4 regions of the Pseudomonas sp. 10S4 genome follow, and region 2 is predicted to be linked to each of the others. Evidence: predicted binding sites of a transcription regulator. Region 2 holds the regulator's gene; each other region holds the start of a gene.
The links. The regulator sigma-54, encoded in region 2, starts transcription at its own class of promoters, with help from an activator protein. The targets are predictions, from matches to a motif close to ANTGGCATNNANNTTGCTNT.
Positions count from the first base shown of each region.

Region 1: a site for sigma-54 is predicted at 1,898-1,917, ahead of flgB (flagellar basal body rod protein FlgB). Genes of this name have one in related genera too.
Region 3: a site for sigma-54 is predicted at 2,852-2,871, ahead of RHM58_RS18690 (CmpA/NrtA family ABC transporter substrate-binding protein). Genes of this name have one in related genera too.
Region 4: a site for sigma-54 is predicted at 1,838-1,857, ahead of RHM58_RS18395 (circularly permuted type 2 ATP-grasp protein). Genes of this name have one in related genera too.

Region 1 covers NZ_CP133774.1:32,946-37,155, forward strand. The annotation lists gene flgE (flagellar hook protein FlgE) at 1-226, opposite strand, end outside; gene flgD (flagellar hook assembly protein FlgD) at 257-985, opposite strand; gene flgC (flagellar basal body rod protein FlgC) at 1,001-1,444, opposite strand; gene flgB (flagellar basal body rod protein FlgB) at 1,448-1,855, opposite strand; gene cheR (protein-glutamate O-methyltransferase CheR) at 2,193-3,020, opposite strand; gene RHM58_RS00175 (chemotaxis protein CheV) at 3,067-3,999, opposite strand; gene flgA (flagellar basal body P-ring formation chaperone FlgA) at 4,082-4,210, shown strand, end outside.
Region 2 covers NZ_CP133774.1:2,928,123-2,932,332, forward strand. The annotation lists gene RHM58_RS13385 (HPr family phosphocarrier protein) at 1-72, opposite strand, end outside; gene rapZ (RNase adapter RapZ) at 88-945, opposite strand; gene ptsN (PTS IIA-like nitrogen regulatory protein PtsN) at 948-1,412, opposite strand; gene hpf (ribosome hibernation-promoting factor, HPF/YfiA family) at 1,425-1,733, opposite strand; gene RHM58_RS13405 (RNA polymerase factor sigma-54) at 1,807-3,300, opposite strand; gene lptB (LPS export ABC transporter ATP-binding protein) at 3,487-4,210, opposite strand, start outside.
Region 3 covers NZ_CP133774.1:3,995,787-3,999,996, forward strand. The annotation lists gene RHM58_RS18680 (nitrate/nitrite transporter) at 1-577, opposite strand, end outside; gene RHM58_RS18685 (ANTAR domain-containing response regulator) at 932-1,507, opposite strand; gene RHM58_RS18690 (CmpA/NrtA family ABC transporter substrate-binding protein) at 1,523-2,734, opposite strand; gene RHM58_RS18695 (quinone-dependent dihydroorotate dehydrogenase) at 2,964-3,983, shown strand.
Region 4 covers NZ_CP133774.1:3,926,213-3,930,422, forward strand. The annotation lists gene speE (polyamine aminopropyltransferase) at 1-402, shown strand, start outside; gene RHM58_RS18385 (hypothetical protein) at 621-854, shown strand; gene RHM58_RS18390 (ribonuclease E inhibitor RraB) at 1,068-1,409, shown strand; gene RHM58_RS18395 (circularly permuted type 2 ATP-grasp protein) at 1,889-3,298, shown strand; partial or broken gene RHM58_RS18400 (alpha-E domain-containing protein) at 3,344-4,210, shown strand, end outside.

The DNA of each region.
Region 1 (4,210 bases), 2.9 Mb from region 2:
TGTTGTTGATGTCACCTTGGGTGAACTGTTGGGACACGTTGGCCAGTTTTACACCGCTGCCGACGACTTGGCTGCCGCTGCCGAGTTTGGTCGCCGAATAGACGTCTTCAAACTCTGTACGGGAGGATTTGAAACCGGTGGTCGCGACGTTGGCGATGTTGTTACCGGTTACATCCAGTTGTTTGTTGGCTGCATAGAGACCGCTAAGGCCGATATTGAAAGACATATTCCACTCCTTTGTGCCGGTTAGTCGGCTCTATATACCAATGGTTTGAACTTTGGACAGGGCGACCGGGCCCAGGCCTGCGAGGTTGAGCGTCAGCTCGCCGCCGGTCTGGCTCAGGGTCACGCTGTTGACGGTGGCCGGCAGGTAAACCGCCAGGTCCGTCGCCGTACCGTCGACAGGCGCGCTGGCCTTGACGGTATAAGTGCCGACTGGAACGGTGGCGCCGCTCGAGTCCTTGCCATCCCAGGTGAAGGCAGCACTGCCTGCCGCCTGAGTGCCCAGATCGATGGTTCTGACTGTGTTGCCACTGCTGTCGGAAATGGTCACGGTGCCGCTGGCGATGGACGACGTCAGGTTCACCGAACCGTTAACCGCTTTGGTCGGATCATCAACCTGCAGTGAGTTGGTCTGCACGATCACCGAACGACCGACCAACGACGAAGCCTGCAACGCTTGCGAAGAGCTGAAGTTGCTGGCAATCGAGCTGACCGTGGTGTTCAGCGTGGTGATGCCTTCCAGACTGCTGAACTGGGCCAACTGGGCGACGAACGCACTGTTGTCCTGCGGGTCCAGCGGGTTCTGGTTTTTGAGTTGGGTCACCAGCAATTGCAGGAACGCGTCCTTGCCCAGTGTCTGGCCGCCGGTCGCGGCGCCGGCCAAAGAGCCAAGGCTATTCGCGGTGGAGCTGTTGGCCGTCACCGAGGAGTTGGCCAGAATGTCGTTCATGCTGAGGCTGCTGGTGGTATCGGTAACACTCATCTGAGTCGCCCCTTATCACTGACCGAGGGTCAGGACCTTCTGCATCATGGTTTTGGCGGTGTTCATCATTTCCGCGTTGGTCTGGAACGAACGGCTCGCGGAAATCATGTCAGCCATTTCTTCGACGACGTTGACGTTCGGGTAGTAGACGTAGCCTTTGGCGTCGGCAGCCGGATGGTTCGGCTCGTAGCGCGCTTCAAGATTGCTCTGGTCTTCGACCACGCCCAGCACTTGCACGCCTTGACCGGCGGCGTCCTGGCTCTGGAACAGCGAATCGCTGCCGCCGTTCTGGCCGCCCTGGAACATGGTGGCGAATACCGGGTGACGGGCACGATAGGTCTGGTCGATGCTCGACGAGACGGTTTCGGCGTTGGCGATGTTCGAGGCAACGGTGTTCAGGCGAGTGGTCTGGGCACTCATGCCGCTACCGGCAATGTTGAAAACACTGGCAAGAGACATGACTTACTCTCCACGCAGGGCTGAAACCAGCCCTTTGAATTTGCTGTTGAGCAGGGTGAAGCTGGCCTGGAAGCCCACCGCGTTTTCCGCGTAGTTGGATTGTTCCAGTTGGGCGTCCACGGTGTTCTGGTCGATCGACGGTTGCATCGGCGTGCGATACAGCAGCGACTCGTCACCATTGCCCAGGCCTTCGGCTTCGATATGACGGCTGTTCGTCATGTTCAAGGCGAAAGTGCCGTTCTTGGTTTTCTCGTTCTGTGCGGCAAGCACCTTGGAGAAATCCAGGTCCCGAGCCTTGTAGTTCGGGGTGTCGGCGTTGGCAATGTTGTTGGCCAGGACTTCGGCACGCTGAGCGCGGAAGCCCAGGGCTTGTTCGTGGATACCGAGCGCTTTATCGAAGCTGATGCTCATGTCGGGAAACCTTCGGGTGACCTGATTTTTCGTAACGTGAACATAGCAAGCCGCGTGCCAATTAAAAAAGCCCGTAAACCGGGCCTTTGCGGGCATCGGCAAGGCGGCAATGCCAGAAAAGCGGCAACGGGTTTCCGCCGCCTGCCGCTTTTCTGCCGCTTTCCCGAATCGCGCGCGGCCCCTGTAGGAGCTGCCGAAGGCTGCGATCTTTTGATCTTGATCTTAAAAACCAGGATCAAAAGATCGCAGCCTTCGGCAGCTCCTACGTGATGCAAAAGCGGCAGGCATAAAAAGGGAGCCCTTGAGGACTCCCGTTTTTATGCCTGCCGCTTTTGCATCACTTCGCCTGGTAAATGATCCCCGGACTGCACTGGACCATTTGGTAATGGTCCGGCAAACCGTTCAGCGCTTCAGAAGCGCCCAGGAACAAGTAACCACCCGGCTTCAACGTGCTGTGAATGCGCAACAGGATGTCTTTCTTCACCTCGGCGGAGAAGTAGATCAGTACGTTGCGGCAGAACACGATGTCGAACTTGCCCAGTGCTGCGTAGCTATCGAGCAGGTTGAACGAGCGAAACTCCACCCGACTCTTGATCGGCGCCTTGATTGCCCAACGCCCCGGCCCTTTCGGGTCGAAGTAACGCTGCAAACGCTCGGGCGACAGACCGCGACCGATCGCCAGGCTGTCGTACTCGCCAGTCTTGCAGTTGGTCAGCATGGTGCCGGACAAGTCGGTGGCAACAATCTGCACGCCCATCTTCAACTGGCCCATGTTGACCCGTTCGAACTCGTCGATGGACATCGACAGCGAATACGGTTCCTGACCCGACGAGCAAGCCGCCGACCAGATGCGCAGACGTTGACCGGGAGCAGCCTTGATTGCTTCGGGCAGCACCTTGTTCTTCAAGACTTCAAACGGATAGGTGTCACGAAACCACAGGGTTTCGTTGGTCGTCATGGCATCCACCACCATTTCGCGCAAACCACTGCGCGGCTGGGTCTGGATGCGCTGCACCAGTTCACCCAGGGACTTGATGCCCTGCTGTTCCATCAGTTTGTTGAGACGGCTCGAGACCAGGTACTGCTTGTTTTCACCGAGCAAAATGCCACAGGCTTTTTCCAGGAATACCCGGAACTGTTCGAAATCCAAATTACCCGTAGACAAAGATACCGCCTCTTAAATCGTGTTGACCGCCAGGGGCAAAAGGCCCCTAGCTGATGTCTGCTGCTTTGATCCGGTCGACTACCCGGGATGCCAGGTCATCAGGACGGAATTTGGCAAGGAAGTCATCGGCACCGACTTTCTTGACCATCGCCTGATTGAACACACCCGACAACGAAGTATGCAGGATGATATGAAGCTTTTGCATGCGAGGGTCGTTGCGGATCTCGGCCGTCAGGGTGTACCCGTCCATCTCCGGCATCTCGATGTCGGAGATCATCATCAGGAACTCTTCTTCCGGCTTCTTGCCCTCGTCGACCAGCTTGCGCAGGTACTCCAGCGCTTGCCGACCGTCGTTCAACGCCACCACTTCGACACCGATCGTTTGCAGGCAACGGGTCACCTGCTTGCGCGCCACCGACGAGTCATCGACCGTCAGCACTCGCAAGGACAAGGCCTTGTGCTGGGTTTCGACATCGACCACCCCCACCGAAATCGCTTCCGGTGTCGGCGCAACCTCCGCCAGGACTTTCTCGACATCGATGATTTCGACTAACTGATTGTCGACCCGAGTCACAGCCGTGAGGTAATGATCGCGTCCAGTGCCCTTGGGTGGCGGATGAATCTCCTCCCAGTTCATGTTGACGATGCGCTCTACCGACCGGACCAGGAAACCCTGAGTCTTGGTGTTGTACTCCGTGATGATCACGAAGGGATTGCTTTGATCTTTAAGTGCACCGGCACCGGTCGCCATCGCCAGATCGAGGATCGGGATGGTCGCCCCACGAATATTTGCCACACCGCACACGACGGGACTGGACTTGGGCATCAGAGTCAGTTTGGGGCATTGCAGCACCTCACGAACCTTGAACACGTTGATCCCGTAGAGTTGCTGGCCGTCGAGACGGAACAACAACAGCTCCAGGCGATTCTGCCCTACCAGTTGCGTGCGCTGGTTTACCGAATCCATTACACCAGCCATGCCCAGACTCCTACACCAACGCTAAGTTGTGTTGCGACGCACATTCATCACTAAACGGCACGGCGCTTGCTTTTTAACCCTTATGAACGATCAAACGACATTTTTCCGACGCCTGACATCAAACTACCGCAAATTGCTTTGCGTGATGTCGGCTGCTTGCCTGTTGACCCCTGGCAGCCCTGCCGTTGCTGATGCGGTTACCTTGCCTGAC
Region 2 (4,210 bases):
CCCAACGAATTTCGCTGAAGCACGGGCATGCAGGCCCAGTTTGTTGATGATTTCAATTTCCAGAGCAGGCATCGCGTTGTGAATCCTTTAGCTGAGGTCGCGGTGGCGAACCTGGACGTTCTTCAGGGATTGTTGCAGGGCCTGGCCCAGACGTTCGGTCAGGTAGACGGAGCGGTGATGACCGCCGGTACAGCCAATGGCGATGGTGACGTAAGCGCGATTGCTGGCAGCAAAACGCGGAAGCCACTTGAACAGATAACCATAAATGTCCTGGAACATTTCTTCGACGTCCGGCTGTGCTGCCAGGTATTCGGCTACCGGTTGATCGAGCCCGGACTGTGCGCGCAGCTCCGGTTTCCAATAAGGATTGGGCAGGCAGCGCACATCGAACACCACGTCGGCATCTACTGGCATGCCACGCTTGAACCCGAAAGACTCCACCAGGAACGCCGTGCCGGGCTCAGGCTGATTCAACAGGCGCAGCTTGATGGTGTCGCGCAGTTGGTACAGGTTCAGGTTGGTGGTGTTGACCTTGAGGTCGGCCAGGTCTGCAATCGGCCCCAGCAGTTGAGTTTCGTCTTCTATCGCCTCGGCCAATGAGCGGTTGGCGGTGCTCAGCGGGTGACGGCGGCGGGTTTCCGAGAAACGCTTGAGCAGGGTTTCTTCATCGGCGTCCAGATACAGCACATCGCACTGGATATGCCGACCGCGAACTTCTTCAAGTAATTCGGGGAATCGCGTCAGGTGACTGGGCAGGTTGCGGGCGTCGATGGAAACGGCGACCAGCGGCTGAGCCAGCTCTGTATGAATCAGCGCGCGTTCGGCCAACTCCGGCAGCAGGCCGGCCGGCAGGTTGTCGATGCAGTAGTAGCCGTTGTCCTCAAGGACATCGAGTGCAGTACTTTTACCTGAGCCGGAGCGGCCACTGACAATGATCAAACGCATGATTAGTGACCGTTTTGCTCGCTCAGGACAACCTGATACAAGGCTTCGTTGCTCGGGGCACTGCGCAGTTTTTCGCGTACTTCCTTGCGATCAAGCATGCTGGCGATCTGGCGCAGTAATTCCAGGTGCGCATCGGTGGCGGCTTGCGGGACCAGCAGCACGAACAGCAGGTCAACCGGAGCGCCGTCGATGGCGTCGAAATCGATAGGTGCGTCAAGGTGCATCAAGGCACTGATGGGCGAGGTGCAGCCCTTCAGGCGACAGTGGGGGATAGCAATGCCGTTGCCAAAACCGGTGGAACCGAGTTTTTCACGGGCAATCAGAGCCTCGAAGACATCTTGCATCTCCAGATCCGGGACTTCCCGGGCGATCAGGTTGGCAATTTGTTCGAGGGCTTTCTTTTTACTGCCGCCCGGCACGTTCACGAGGGAACGGCCGGGGGTCAGGATACTTTCAAGTCGGATCATGGGTTGGGAGTGTTAACGACCGGTTGCGCCCTGAAGGAGGCTCTGGGTCTTTTCCTTATGCTTTTTAAGTTGGCGATCCAGCTTGTCGGTCAGTAGGTCAATAGCGGCATACATGTCGTTATGCTCGGCATTGGCGACCACTTCTCCGCCGGGGATATGCAGCGTGGCTTCGATTTTCTGCAGCAGCTTCTCGACGGTCATCGTGACTTGCACGTTGGTGATCTTGTCGAAATGCCTCTCTAATCGGTCGAGTTTTTCGCCGATGTAGGTGCGCAGGGGTTCGGTCACTTCCAGTTGGTGTCCACTGATGTTGACTTGCATACAGCTTCTCCTTCGTTGCCAGTGCATAAAGCGGCAGGTAAAGGTACCTGCCACTGGAACGCTGTGGCGTGGCTTACATCAACCGCTTGCGTTCGCTCGAAGGCGCGATCCCTAAGGACTCGCGGTACTTGGCGACGGTGCGGCGAGCCACCTGAATGCCTTGTGCCTCCAGTAAACCAGCGATCTTGCTGTCACTCAACGGCTTTTTCTGATTTTCCGCGGCAACCAGTTTTTTGATGATCGCGCGGATCGCTGTGGACGAGCATTCGCCGCCTTCAGAGGTGCTGACATGGCTGGAGAAAAAGTATTTCAGTTCATAAATGCCCCGTGGGGTATGCATGAACTTTTGGGTGGTCACCCGTGAAATCGTCGATTCGTGCATGCCCACCGCTTCGGCGATGTCATGCAGGACCAGCGGCTTCATGGCTTCGTCGCCGTACTCCAGGAAACCGCGCTGGTGCTCGACGATCTGGGTGGCGACTTTCATCAGGGTTTCGTTACGGCTTTGCAGGCTCTTGATGAACCAGCGGGCTTCCTGCAACTGATTACGCATGAAGGTGTTGTCGGCACTGGTGTCGGCGCGGCGCACGAAGCCGGCGTACTGGGCGTTGACCCGCAGCTTTGGCACTGACTCTTGATTCAACTCCACCAGCCAGCGCTCATTATCCTTGCGCACGATGACGTCGGGCACGACGTATTCGGCTTCGCTGGACTCGATCTGCGAGCCTGGACGCGGGTTCAGGCTCTGGACCAGCTCGATCACCTGGCGCAGTTCATCTTCCTTGAGCTTCATGCGGCGCATCAGTTGGCTGTAGTCGCGGCTGCCGAGCAGGTCGATGTAATCGGTGACCAGGCGCTTGGCCTCAGCCAGCCAAGGTGTTTTGGCGGGCAGTTGACGCAATTGCAGCAACAGGCACTCGCCCAGGTTGCGGGCGCCGATGCCGGCCGGTTCGAATTGCTGGATGCGATGCAGGACGGCTTCGATTTCGTCCAGCTCGATGTCCAGTTCCGGATCGAAGGCTTCGAGGATTTCCTCGAGGGTTTCGTCCAGGTAGCCCTGATTGTTGATGCAATCGATCAAGGTCACGGCGATCAGGCGATCGGTGTCGGACATCGGCGCCAGGTTCAGTTGCCAGAGCAGGTGGCTTTGCAGGCTTTCGCCGGCGGATGTACGGGTGGTGAAATCCCACTCGTCGTCATCGTTGCTCGGCAGGCTGCTGGCGCTGGTCTGGTAAACGTCTTCCCAGGCGGTATCGACGGGCAGTTCGTTGGGAATGCGCTCGTTCCAGTCCCCTTCCTCGAGGTTATCCACCGTCGGGGCGGTTTCCTGGTAGGAGGGTTCCTGAATGTCGGCGTTGGGTGGTTGTTCGGCTTTGTCGGCCAATGGGTCGGCGTTATCGAAGTCGTCGCCTTCTTCCTGGCGTTCGAGCATCGGATTGGACTCCAGGGCCTCCTGGATTTCCTGTTGCAGGTCCAGGGTCGACAATTGGAGCAGGCGGATGGCCTGTTGCAGCTGAGGTGTCATCGTCAGCTGCTGGCCCATTCTCAAGACTAGCGATGGTTTCATGGCAGGGGCTTAACACCTTATTCGCCGGCGCGCATGCGCCATCCACTACAGGGCGCCGAAGCGCCAAACTTAAGCAAATTATATGCCTGAAACTGAAGTGTTTGCCTAGAGCGCCGTAACAATAAAAAACACAGCGATGTGTTAATTGCGCCATGCGCTCTGTCGACTAGCCAGACACCTCGGTGCTTACAGGCGGAACTCGTGGCCCAGATACACTTCCTTGACCAGTTCGTTGGCCAGGATGGTGGCGGAGTCACCTTCGGCAATTAGCTGACCATCGTTGACGATGTAGGCGGTTTCGCAGATATCCAGTGTTTCACGGACGTTGTGGTCGGTGATCAGCACGCCAATGCCTTTGGCCTTGAGGTGATGGATGATCTGCTTGATGTCGCCTACCGAAATCGGGTCTACACCGGCGAAAGGTTCGTCGAGCGGGATGAATTTCGGGTTGGTGGCCAAGGCCCGGGCGATTTCCACTCGGCGTCGTTCACCACCGGACAGGCTCATGCCGAGGTTGTCACGGATGTGGCTGATGTGGAATTCCTGCAGCAGGCTTTCCAGCTCTTTGCGGCGAGCGGCCTTGTCGAGTTCCTTGCGGGTCTCGAGGATGGCCATGATGTTATCGGCGACCGAGAGTTTGCGGAAGATCGACGCTTCTTGCGGAAGATAGCCGATACCGGCCTTTGCACGACCGTGCATAGGCTGGTGGCTGACGTCCAGATCGTCGATCAGTACGCGACCCTGGTCGGCTTGTACCAGGCCAACGATCATGTAAAAGCAGGTGGTCTTGCCGGCGCCGTTCGGGCCAAGCAGGCCGACGATCTGACCGCTGTCGATGGACAGGCTGACGTCACGCACGACCTGGCGGCTCTTGTAGCTCTTGGCCAGATGCTGGGCTTTCAGAGTTGCC
Region 3 (4,210 bases), 1.1 Mb from region 2:
GTTGCGGGGCGTTTTTGGCCAGCCAGGCGAAGACGATCAGGGTCACGATCAGCGGGATCAGGGCAAAACCGAACACGTTGCTCCAGCCGAAGGACGCCGCCAACACCGGGGCAATCAGCGCCGCGAGGACCGTGCCCGAGTTACCGGCACCGGCGATGCCCATGGCTTTGCCCTGATGCTGCGGCGGATACCATTGCGAGGCCAGCGGCAGGGCGACGGCGAAGGACGCCCCGGCCATGCCGAGGAACAGGCCCAGCACCAGCGCCTGTTCGTAACTGTGGATGCCGAGTTTCCAGGCGCCGAACAATGCGCAGATGACGATGACCTGGCCGATGATCCCGGCGGTTTTTGGCGACAGGCGATCCGCCAGCAGGCCCATCGCAAAACGTAATACCGCGCCGGCCAGAATCGGCGCGGCCACCACCATCCCGCGTTGTTGAGTGGTCAGGTGCAGGTCGGCGGCGATCTGCACTGCCAGCGGCCCGAGCAGGTACCAGACCATAAAGCTCAGGTCGAAATAGAGGAAGGCCGCGAACAATGTCGGGGTATGGCCGGATTTCCAGAAGCTTGAATTCATCGCGCACCTCAGCTGTAGGGCGTCTCGAGAAGGAGTCGTGAGCTAGCAGGTGGGGCGCCGCCACGGCCGCACCACCGGCCCCGGTCACTGGGGCCAAAACGAAAAAACGCCGCTACCGGATCCGCCATGGGGCGAACGAGGTGAGCGACGTCTTTGTCGTTGGTGGGGCAACCGCCGTTGGTTACCTGTGTGGATTACTTAGCGAGATCTGTGCCAACAGCCGGTTTTTGTGGCGAGGGGCTTGCCCCGTTGGGTGGCGAAGCCGCCCATGCATTCTTTCAGGCAAACCTTGCACACAGATTTTGCGACGGCTTCGCCGCCGAACGGGGGCAAGCCCCTCGCCACAGTGATCGATTACCCAAGCAACTCACTCATGGCAATAATCTGCTCAGCCACTTGAATCAGCTTCTGCTGGCGGCTCATGGCCTGGCGGCGCATCAGGGTGTAGGCCTCTTCCTCGTTGCAGTTTTTCATCTTCATCAACAACCCCTTGGCCAGCTCAATGCGCTTGCGCTCCGCCAGTTGCTGGTCCCGGGCATGGAGCTGGGCGCGCAGGGCCTGGTCGCTTTCGAAGCGGGCCATGGCCACGTCGAGAATCGGCTGCAAGCGTTGTGCGTGAATGCCTTCGACGATGTAGGCACTGACCCCGGACTTGATCGCCTGGCGCATCACGCCGGGGTCGTGCTCGTCGGTGAACATCACGATCGGCCGTGGCTGATCACGCGTCACCAATACCACTTGCTCCATCACATCACGGCTCGGTGACTCGGTATCGATCAGAATCACGTCCGGGCGCACCGTTTCGACGCGTGCGGGCAGGTCGATGGTCAGGCCGGATTCGTCGATCACTTCGAACCCGGCTTCGGTCAGGGCGGCTTTCAAGCGCCCGACTTTCTTTGCGGTGTCGTTGATCAGCAGGATACGCAACATATTCGCGGGCTCCTGTCAGCGGCTGGCGAGAAGCGGCGAGCTGTTGCTCATGGCGTGCAATTTGAAGCTTCGTGCATAGCTGGCCGGGTCTGAGCCGTCCCAGATTTTGCCGTCGATCAACTGACCGCTGCGCATTTCCTGGCCCCAGGCGGAGACGCCGACGGCAGTGGCGGCGTCGCGGTACAGGTCCAATTGCTGAACCTGACGGGCTACACCGAGGTAATCCGGGTCTTCGCGCAGCAAACCCCAGCGGCGGAACTGGGTCATGAACCACATGCCATCGGACAGATACGGCAAATTGACCTCGCCACCACCGTGAAAACGCAAGGCGTGCGGGTCCTGCCAGCGATTGCCGAGGCCGTCGGCGTAATCGCCGAGCAGGCGCGGCTCAATGCAGTCCAGCGGTGCATCGAGATATTCGGGTGCACTCAACAACTGCGCGGTGCTGCGACGGTTTTCCGGGCTTTCTTCGATGAAGCGGCTGGCTTCGAGGATCGCCATCACCAGCGCCCGGGCAGTATTGGGGTATTGCTCGACAAAGGCGCGGGTGCAGCCGAGGACTTTTTCCGGGTGATCGGGCCAGATGGTTTGAGTGGTCGCCATGGTAAAGCCGAGGTTCTGTTTCACCGCGCTGGCAGACCACGGTTCGCCAACACAGAAACCGTCGATGCGCCCGGCCTGCAGGTGCGCGACCATTTGCGGCGGCGGCACCACCACGCTGTCGACGTCTTGCAGCGGATGGATGCCCTGACTCGCCAGCCAGTAATACAACCACATGGCGTGGGTGCCGGTCGGAAACGTCTGGGCGAAAGTCAGTTTTGGGCGAGTTTGGTGCACATGCCGGTCCAGTGCTTCAGGACTGGTCACGCCCAGCGCTTGCAAACCGTGGGACAGGTTGATGCTTTGGCCGTTCTGGTTCAGGCCCATCAGCACCGCCATGTCGGTGGGCGCAATGCCGCCGATGCCCAGGTGCACCGCGTAAATCAGGCCGTAGAGACTGTGGGCGGCGTCGAGTTCGCCGCTGACCAGTTTGTCCCGCAGGTTGGCCCAGGAGGATTGGCGCTTGAGGTTCAGGGTCAAGCCGTAGGGTTGGGCAAAGCCCTGGGTGGCGGCGACCACCACCGAAGCGCAGTCGCTCAGGGCCATGAAGCCTACGTCGATCACGGACTTTTCCGGGGCATCGCTGCCGTTGACCCAGGCCAGCGGGCCGACTGTGGTTTCATTCATCGGATAAACACCTTCCAAAAAAGCGTCGTCCCAGGTCCCCGCATGAGCAGAACCGGGTGACGACGCCATTGTCCGTCGACTCATCCCGCCGTTGGCATGAGTGCTGATGCCTATGCCGGTGCAAGGCATATGCCATCGAACGCTGATTTGCGTGTGCGCCTCGCTTGCGACCCCGATGCCCGGCTATAATCGCCGCCTCATTTCGCCGTCATTCGAGTCAAACCCGCCCATGTACACCCTGGCCCGTCAGCTGTTGTTCAAACTTTCCCCGGAAACCTCCCACGATCTGTCCCTGGACCTGATCGGCGCGGGCGGGCGTTTGGGCCTCAACGGCTTGCTGTGCAAGGCCCCGGCGAAAATGCCGGTGAAGGTCATGGGCCTGGAGTTTCCGAATCCGGTGGGTCTGGCGGCCGGTCTGGACAAGAACGGCGCGGCCATCGACGGTTTTGCCCAGTTGGGTTTCGGCTTCGTTGAAATCGGCACCATCACCCCGCGTCCGCAGCCAGGTAACCCGAAACCACGGATTTTCCGCTTGCCGGAAGCCGAGGCGATCATCAACCGCATGGGTTTCAACAACCTCGGTGTCGATCACCTGCTGGCTCGTGTTGCAGCGGCCAAGTACAAGGGCGTGCTCGGCATCAACATCGGCAAGAATTTTGATACGCCGGTTGAGCGTGCAGTCGACGACTACCTGATCTGCCTGGACAAGGTCTACGCCCACGCCAGCTACGTGACGGTCAACGTCAGCTCGCCGAACACCCCGGGCCTGCGCAGCCTGCAGTTCGGTGATTCACTCAAGCAATTGCTCGCCGACCTGGCCCAGCGCCGGGCCGAACTGGCCTTGCGCCACGGCAAGCATGTTCCGCTGGCGATCAAGATCGCTCCGGACATGACCGACGAAGAAACCGCCCAGGTCGCGCAAGCGCTGATTGAAACCGGGATGGACGCGGTGATTGCCACCAACACCACCCTGAGCCGGGTCGGCGTCGAAGGCATGGAACATGGCGACGAGGCGGGCGGTCTGTCCGGCGCGCCGGTTCGCGACAAGAGCACCAACACCGTCAGGGTCCTGGCAGCAGAATTGGCCGGCCGTTTGCCGATCATCGCCGTGGGTGGCATCACTGAAGGCAAGCACGCGGCTGAGAAAATCGCTGCAGGTGCGAGTTTGGTGCAGCTGTATTCGGGCTTCATCTATAAGGGCCCGGCGCTCATCCGTGAATCGGTCGACGCCATAGCGGCCTTGCGCTAAACCCCGTAGGAGCGGGCTTTTGTGGCGAGGGGCTTGCCCCGTTGGGCAGCGAAGCGGCCCCAAGCCAGCCAACCCGGTGTGTCAGATGAAACATGGTGGCAGGGTTTACGACTGCTTCGCAGTCGAACGGGGCAAGCCCCCTCACCACAATGGTCTCACCGTAGATTTTGCGGGCATAAAAAAGGGCACCTCGAAGGTGCCCCTGGGCCGGAGCCCGCCGTCCGGAT
Region 4 (4,210 bases), 1.0 Mb from region 2:
TCCGACTCCACCGACCCGATCGGTCCGGGCGAAGTGCTGTTCTCGGAAAACTTCTACCAGGCTTGCCACCGCTGCCTGAACGACGGCGGCATCCTGGTCACCCAGAACGGCACGCCGTTCATGCAACTCGGTGAAGTACAGACCACCGCCGGGCGCCTGCGCAGCCTGTTCCCGGACTGGCACTTCTACCAAGCGGCCATTCCGACCTACATCGGCGGCGCGATGACGTTCGCTTGGGGCGCGACCAATACCGCCTATCGCAAATTGTCCCGCGAAATCCTGCAACAGCGCTTCGCCGGCAGCGGCATCATCACCCGCTACTACAACCCGGAAATCCACATCGGCGCGTTCGCCATGCCGCAGTACGTGCTGCAAGCGATCAATAAGCCAAGCAACGACTAAAAGTTATCCACAACCCCTTGTGGGAGCGGGCTTGCTCGCGAAAGCGGCGTATCAGTCAATATTGAAGTCGGCTGACACACCGCATTCGCGAGCAAGCCCGCTCCCACAGGTAATGTGTTTTATTCAGGCTTGCGCGGTGTAATCCGTTTGAACGATCAGTCAGTGCAAACGTCCAGATAGATGTAAGCCCATTTGCGGGTTTGATCGAGGAGGCACTGATGCAAAAGTGGAAAATCACTTTCGTGGATGATCACGGCGTAACTGTCGATGAAGTCTTTGAGTGCGACGAGTGCCCGGATAACGAGCATGCCGCCAAACTCATCAAGGCCCGGCTCCTGCCTGTCGCTGCTGAACTGGATCTGAATGATCTGGAAGGGCGCACTGCTGATGCGAGCGTCAAAGAGCTCAAGCTCCAGAACAGCATTCAAATCCTCGGCATTACTCCCGTCTGATCCCTCTCCTGTCACATTCACAACCAGACCTTGGCAGCGGCTCTGACTTAGGGCTACTCTGCAAGCGAGATCAGCGAACGGATCGCTAAGGTCTGGTCTTGTCAGCTACATGCTTGTATCCCAATGGCAACTTGCTTGTCGTATCGCCTTCATCATTCGGTTGCGGGCGCCGGGAGTACGGAAAGTCTATCCATCAGTTCAGGAGGACGTTTCATGAGCACAGCCTATCAAGAAGACATCAGCAGCAGCGTGCTGCGCCGCATGAAAGAAGGCGGTTTCGACTTTTCACGATTCCATCCCATCGAGTTCTACGCCATTTTTCCGGACGAGGAGCGGGCGCGCAGGGCGGCAGGTTATTTCTGTGGTGAATCATTGAATGCCCAGATCAGCGTGCGCGACGACGGCGCGTGGCATCTGGAACTGAGCAAAGTGATGTACGCCACCTACGACGGCATTGGCGACTTTGAGCAGGACTTCGAGGCGGTGGTCGAGCCTTTGGGCGGGATTATCGAAGGATGGGGCGTCAAACAGGAGGTACGAGGGCTACTCGCATAACACTATGAACAGCGACAACACTCAGCAACGGCTGACCTTTGGGTTGGCCGTTTTCGTTTCCGGGTTTGTGAAGATCAAGATCAAAAGATCGCAGCCTTCGGCAGCTCCTACAGGAGAACGCATTCCAATGTAGGAGCTGCCGAAGGCTGCGATCTTTTGACTTTGCTTTATTTCACGACATTTCAGCCAGGCAAAAAAAGCCGCCTAAACAGGCGGCTAAAGGGAAGTTCGAGAGGTTTTGCAACGAATGCGCGGATTATCCGCATCGACGCCCGAGCAGTGAAATCAACTCTGACTATGCTGTTGATAGGCGACAACATTGCTTCGCAATGAAGCGGGGGCGATCAGGTTGGGGCGTTTGCCGCACAGGATTGGTGCGGTGGGATTGGGGCGATTATCCAACTGATTGATATCAAAGCGTTTATGCCGATGGCACGGGCCTTGCGAAGCCTAGATGTCCGGGTGACAAGGAGTACGGCATGATCCGCACCTATTTTGATGAGATGTACGATGCCGGCGGCCTGGTCCGCCCACATTACCGGGAGTTTGCCCGTTGGCTGGCCGAAACGCCTGACGAGCTTTTGGCACAACGGCGACGCGAGGCCGATCTGTTGTTTCATCGTGCCGGGATTACGTTCACGCTCTACGGTGATGAGCAGGGGACAGAGCGCCTGATTCCCTTCGACACCATTCCCCGCAGTATCCCCGCCAGCGAATGGCGGATCGTCGAACGTGGCTGCATCCAGCGGGTCAAGGCGTTGAACATGTTCCTCGCCGACCTCTACCACGAGCAGCGCATCATCAAGGCCGGCATCATTCCGGCCGAGCAAGTGCTGGCCAACGAGCAATACCAGTTGGCGATGCAAGGGCTGGATCTGCACCGGGATATCTATTCCCACATCTCCGGCGTCGACTTGGTGCGCGATGGCGACGGCACGTACTACGTGCTCGAAGACAATCTTCGTACACCGAGCGGCGTGAGCTACATGCTCGAAGACCGCAAGATGATGATGCGACTGTTCCCCGAGTTGTTCGCGGCGCAACGCATTGCCCCCATCGACCACTATCCGAACCTGTTGCTCGACACCCTGAAAAGCTCCAGCCCGATCGATAACCCGAGCGTGGTGGTGTTGACGCCGGGTCGGTTCAACAGCGCGTTTTTCGAGCATGCGTTTCTCGCTCGGGAAATGGGCGTTGAACTGGTGGAAGGCGCGGATCTGTTCGTGCGCGAGGACAAAGTCTTCATGCGCACCACCGACGGGCCGAAAGCCGTCGACGTGATCTACCGGCGCCTCGACGATGCGTTCCTCGATCCGCTGGCGTTCAACCCGGACTCGATGCTTGGCGTGCCGGGGCTGCTGTCGTCCTATCGCTCGGGCAACGTGGTGCTGGCGAATGCCATCGGCACCGGGGTGGCGGATGACAAGTCGGTGTATCCATTTGTCACGGACATGATCCGTTTCTACCTGGATGAAGAGCCGATCCTGAAGAACGTTCCGACGTTCCAGTGTCGCAACCCTTCAGAACTTTCCCACGTACTGGCCAATCTTCCAGATCTGGTGGTCAAGGAAACCCAAGGCTCCGGCGGTTACGGAATGCTGGTAGGGCCGGCGGCAACGGCGGCGGAAATCGAATTGTTCCGCGCGCGGATCAAAGCCAAGCCCCACGCGTATATCGCTCAGCCGACGTTGTCGCTGTCGACCTGTCCGACCTTTGTCGAAAACGGCATAGCTCCACGCCACATCGACCTGCGTCCGTTTGTATTGTCTGGCCGCGAAACCCGGGTTGTGCCCGGCGGTTTGACCCGTGTTGCCCTGCGCGAAGGCTCCCTGGTGGTGAATTCCTCCCAGGGTGGCGGAACCAAGGACACCTGGGTGGTCGAGGATTGAAGGAAGCCTGCCATGTTAAGTAGAACTGCCTCGGATTTGTATTGGATGTCGCGTTATCTGGAGCGGGCGGAAAACCTCGCACGGATGCTCGACATCAGCTATTCGCTGTCGCTGATGCCGCAGGACGGCCGCGGTGACGGTTTGCACGAACTCGCCATGCCGTTGCTGATCACCGGAACACTGGACGATTACCTGGAGCGCCACGGCGAGTTGCATGCCGAACGGCTGCTGCATTTTTCGCCCTGGACGCGGCCAACCCGGCGAGCATCTACAGCTGCCTTGGTTCGGCGCGGGCCAGTGCTCATGCGGTGCGTGGGCGAATTACCGCCGACATGTGGGAAAACATCAACGCTACCTGGCTGGAAATTCGCGGGATCGCCGAACAGGGCTTGAGTCGCTACGGCATGAGCCGTTTCTGCGAGTGGATCAAGGAGCGTTCACACCTGTTTCGTGGAGCGTCCTACGGCACGATCATGCGTAACGATGCGTTTCGCTTCATTCGTCTGGGCACGTTTATCGAAAGGGCCGACAACACGTTGCGCCTGCTTGACGCCCGTTACGAAATGGCCGGCGATCAGGCCGAAGCGGTCAGCGACGGCACGGCTCACGCGTATTACCAATGGAGTGCGTTGTTGCGGGCGTTGTCGTCGTTCGAGGCTTACACCGAGATCTACCGCGACGCACCCGGTGCCCGGCATGTCGCTGAATTGCTGCTGTTGCGCGCCGATGTTCCACGTTCCTTGCGCGCCTGCACCGAAGAAATCGACCAGATCCTCGCCCAGTTGCCGGGGGCCAACGGCCGTCCTGCGCAACGCCTGGCGGCGGAAATGGACGCGCGCCTGCGCTACACCGGCATCACCGAAATTCTCGACGAAGGCCTGCACGCCTGGCTGACCGAGTTCATCCCGCTGG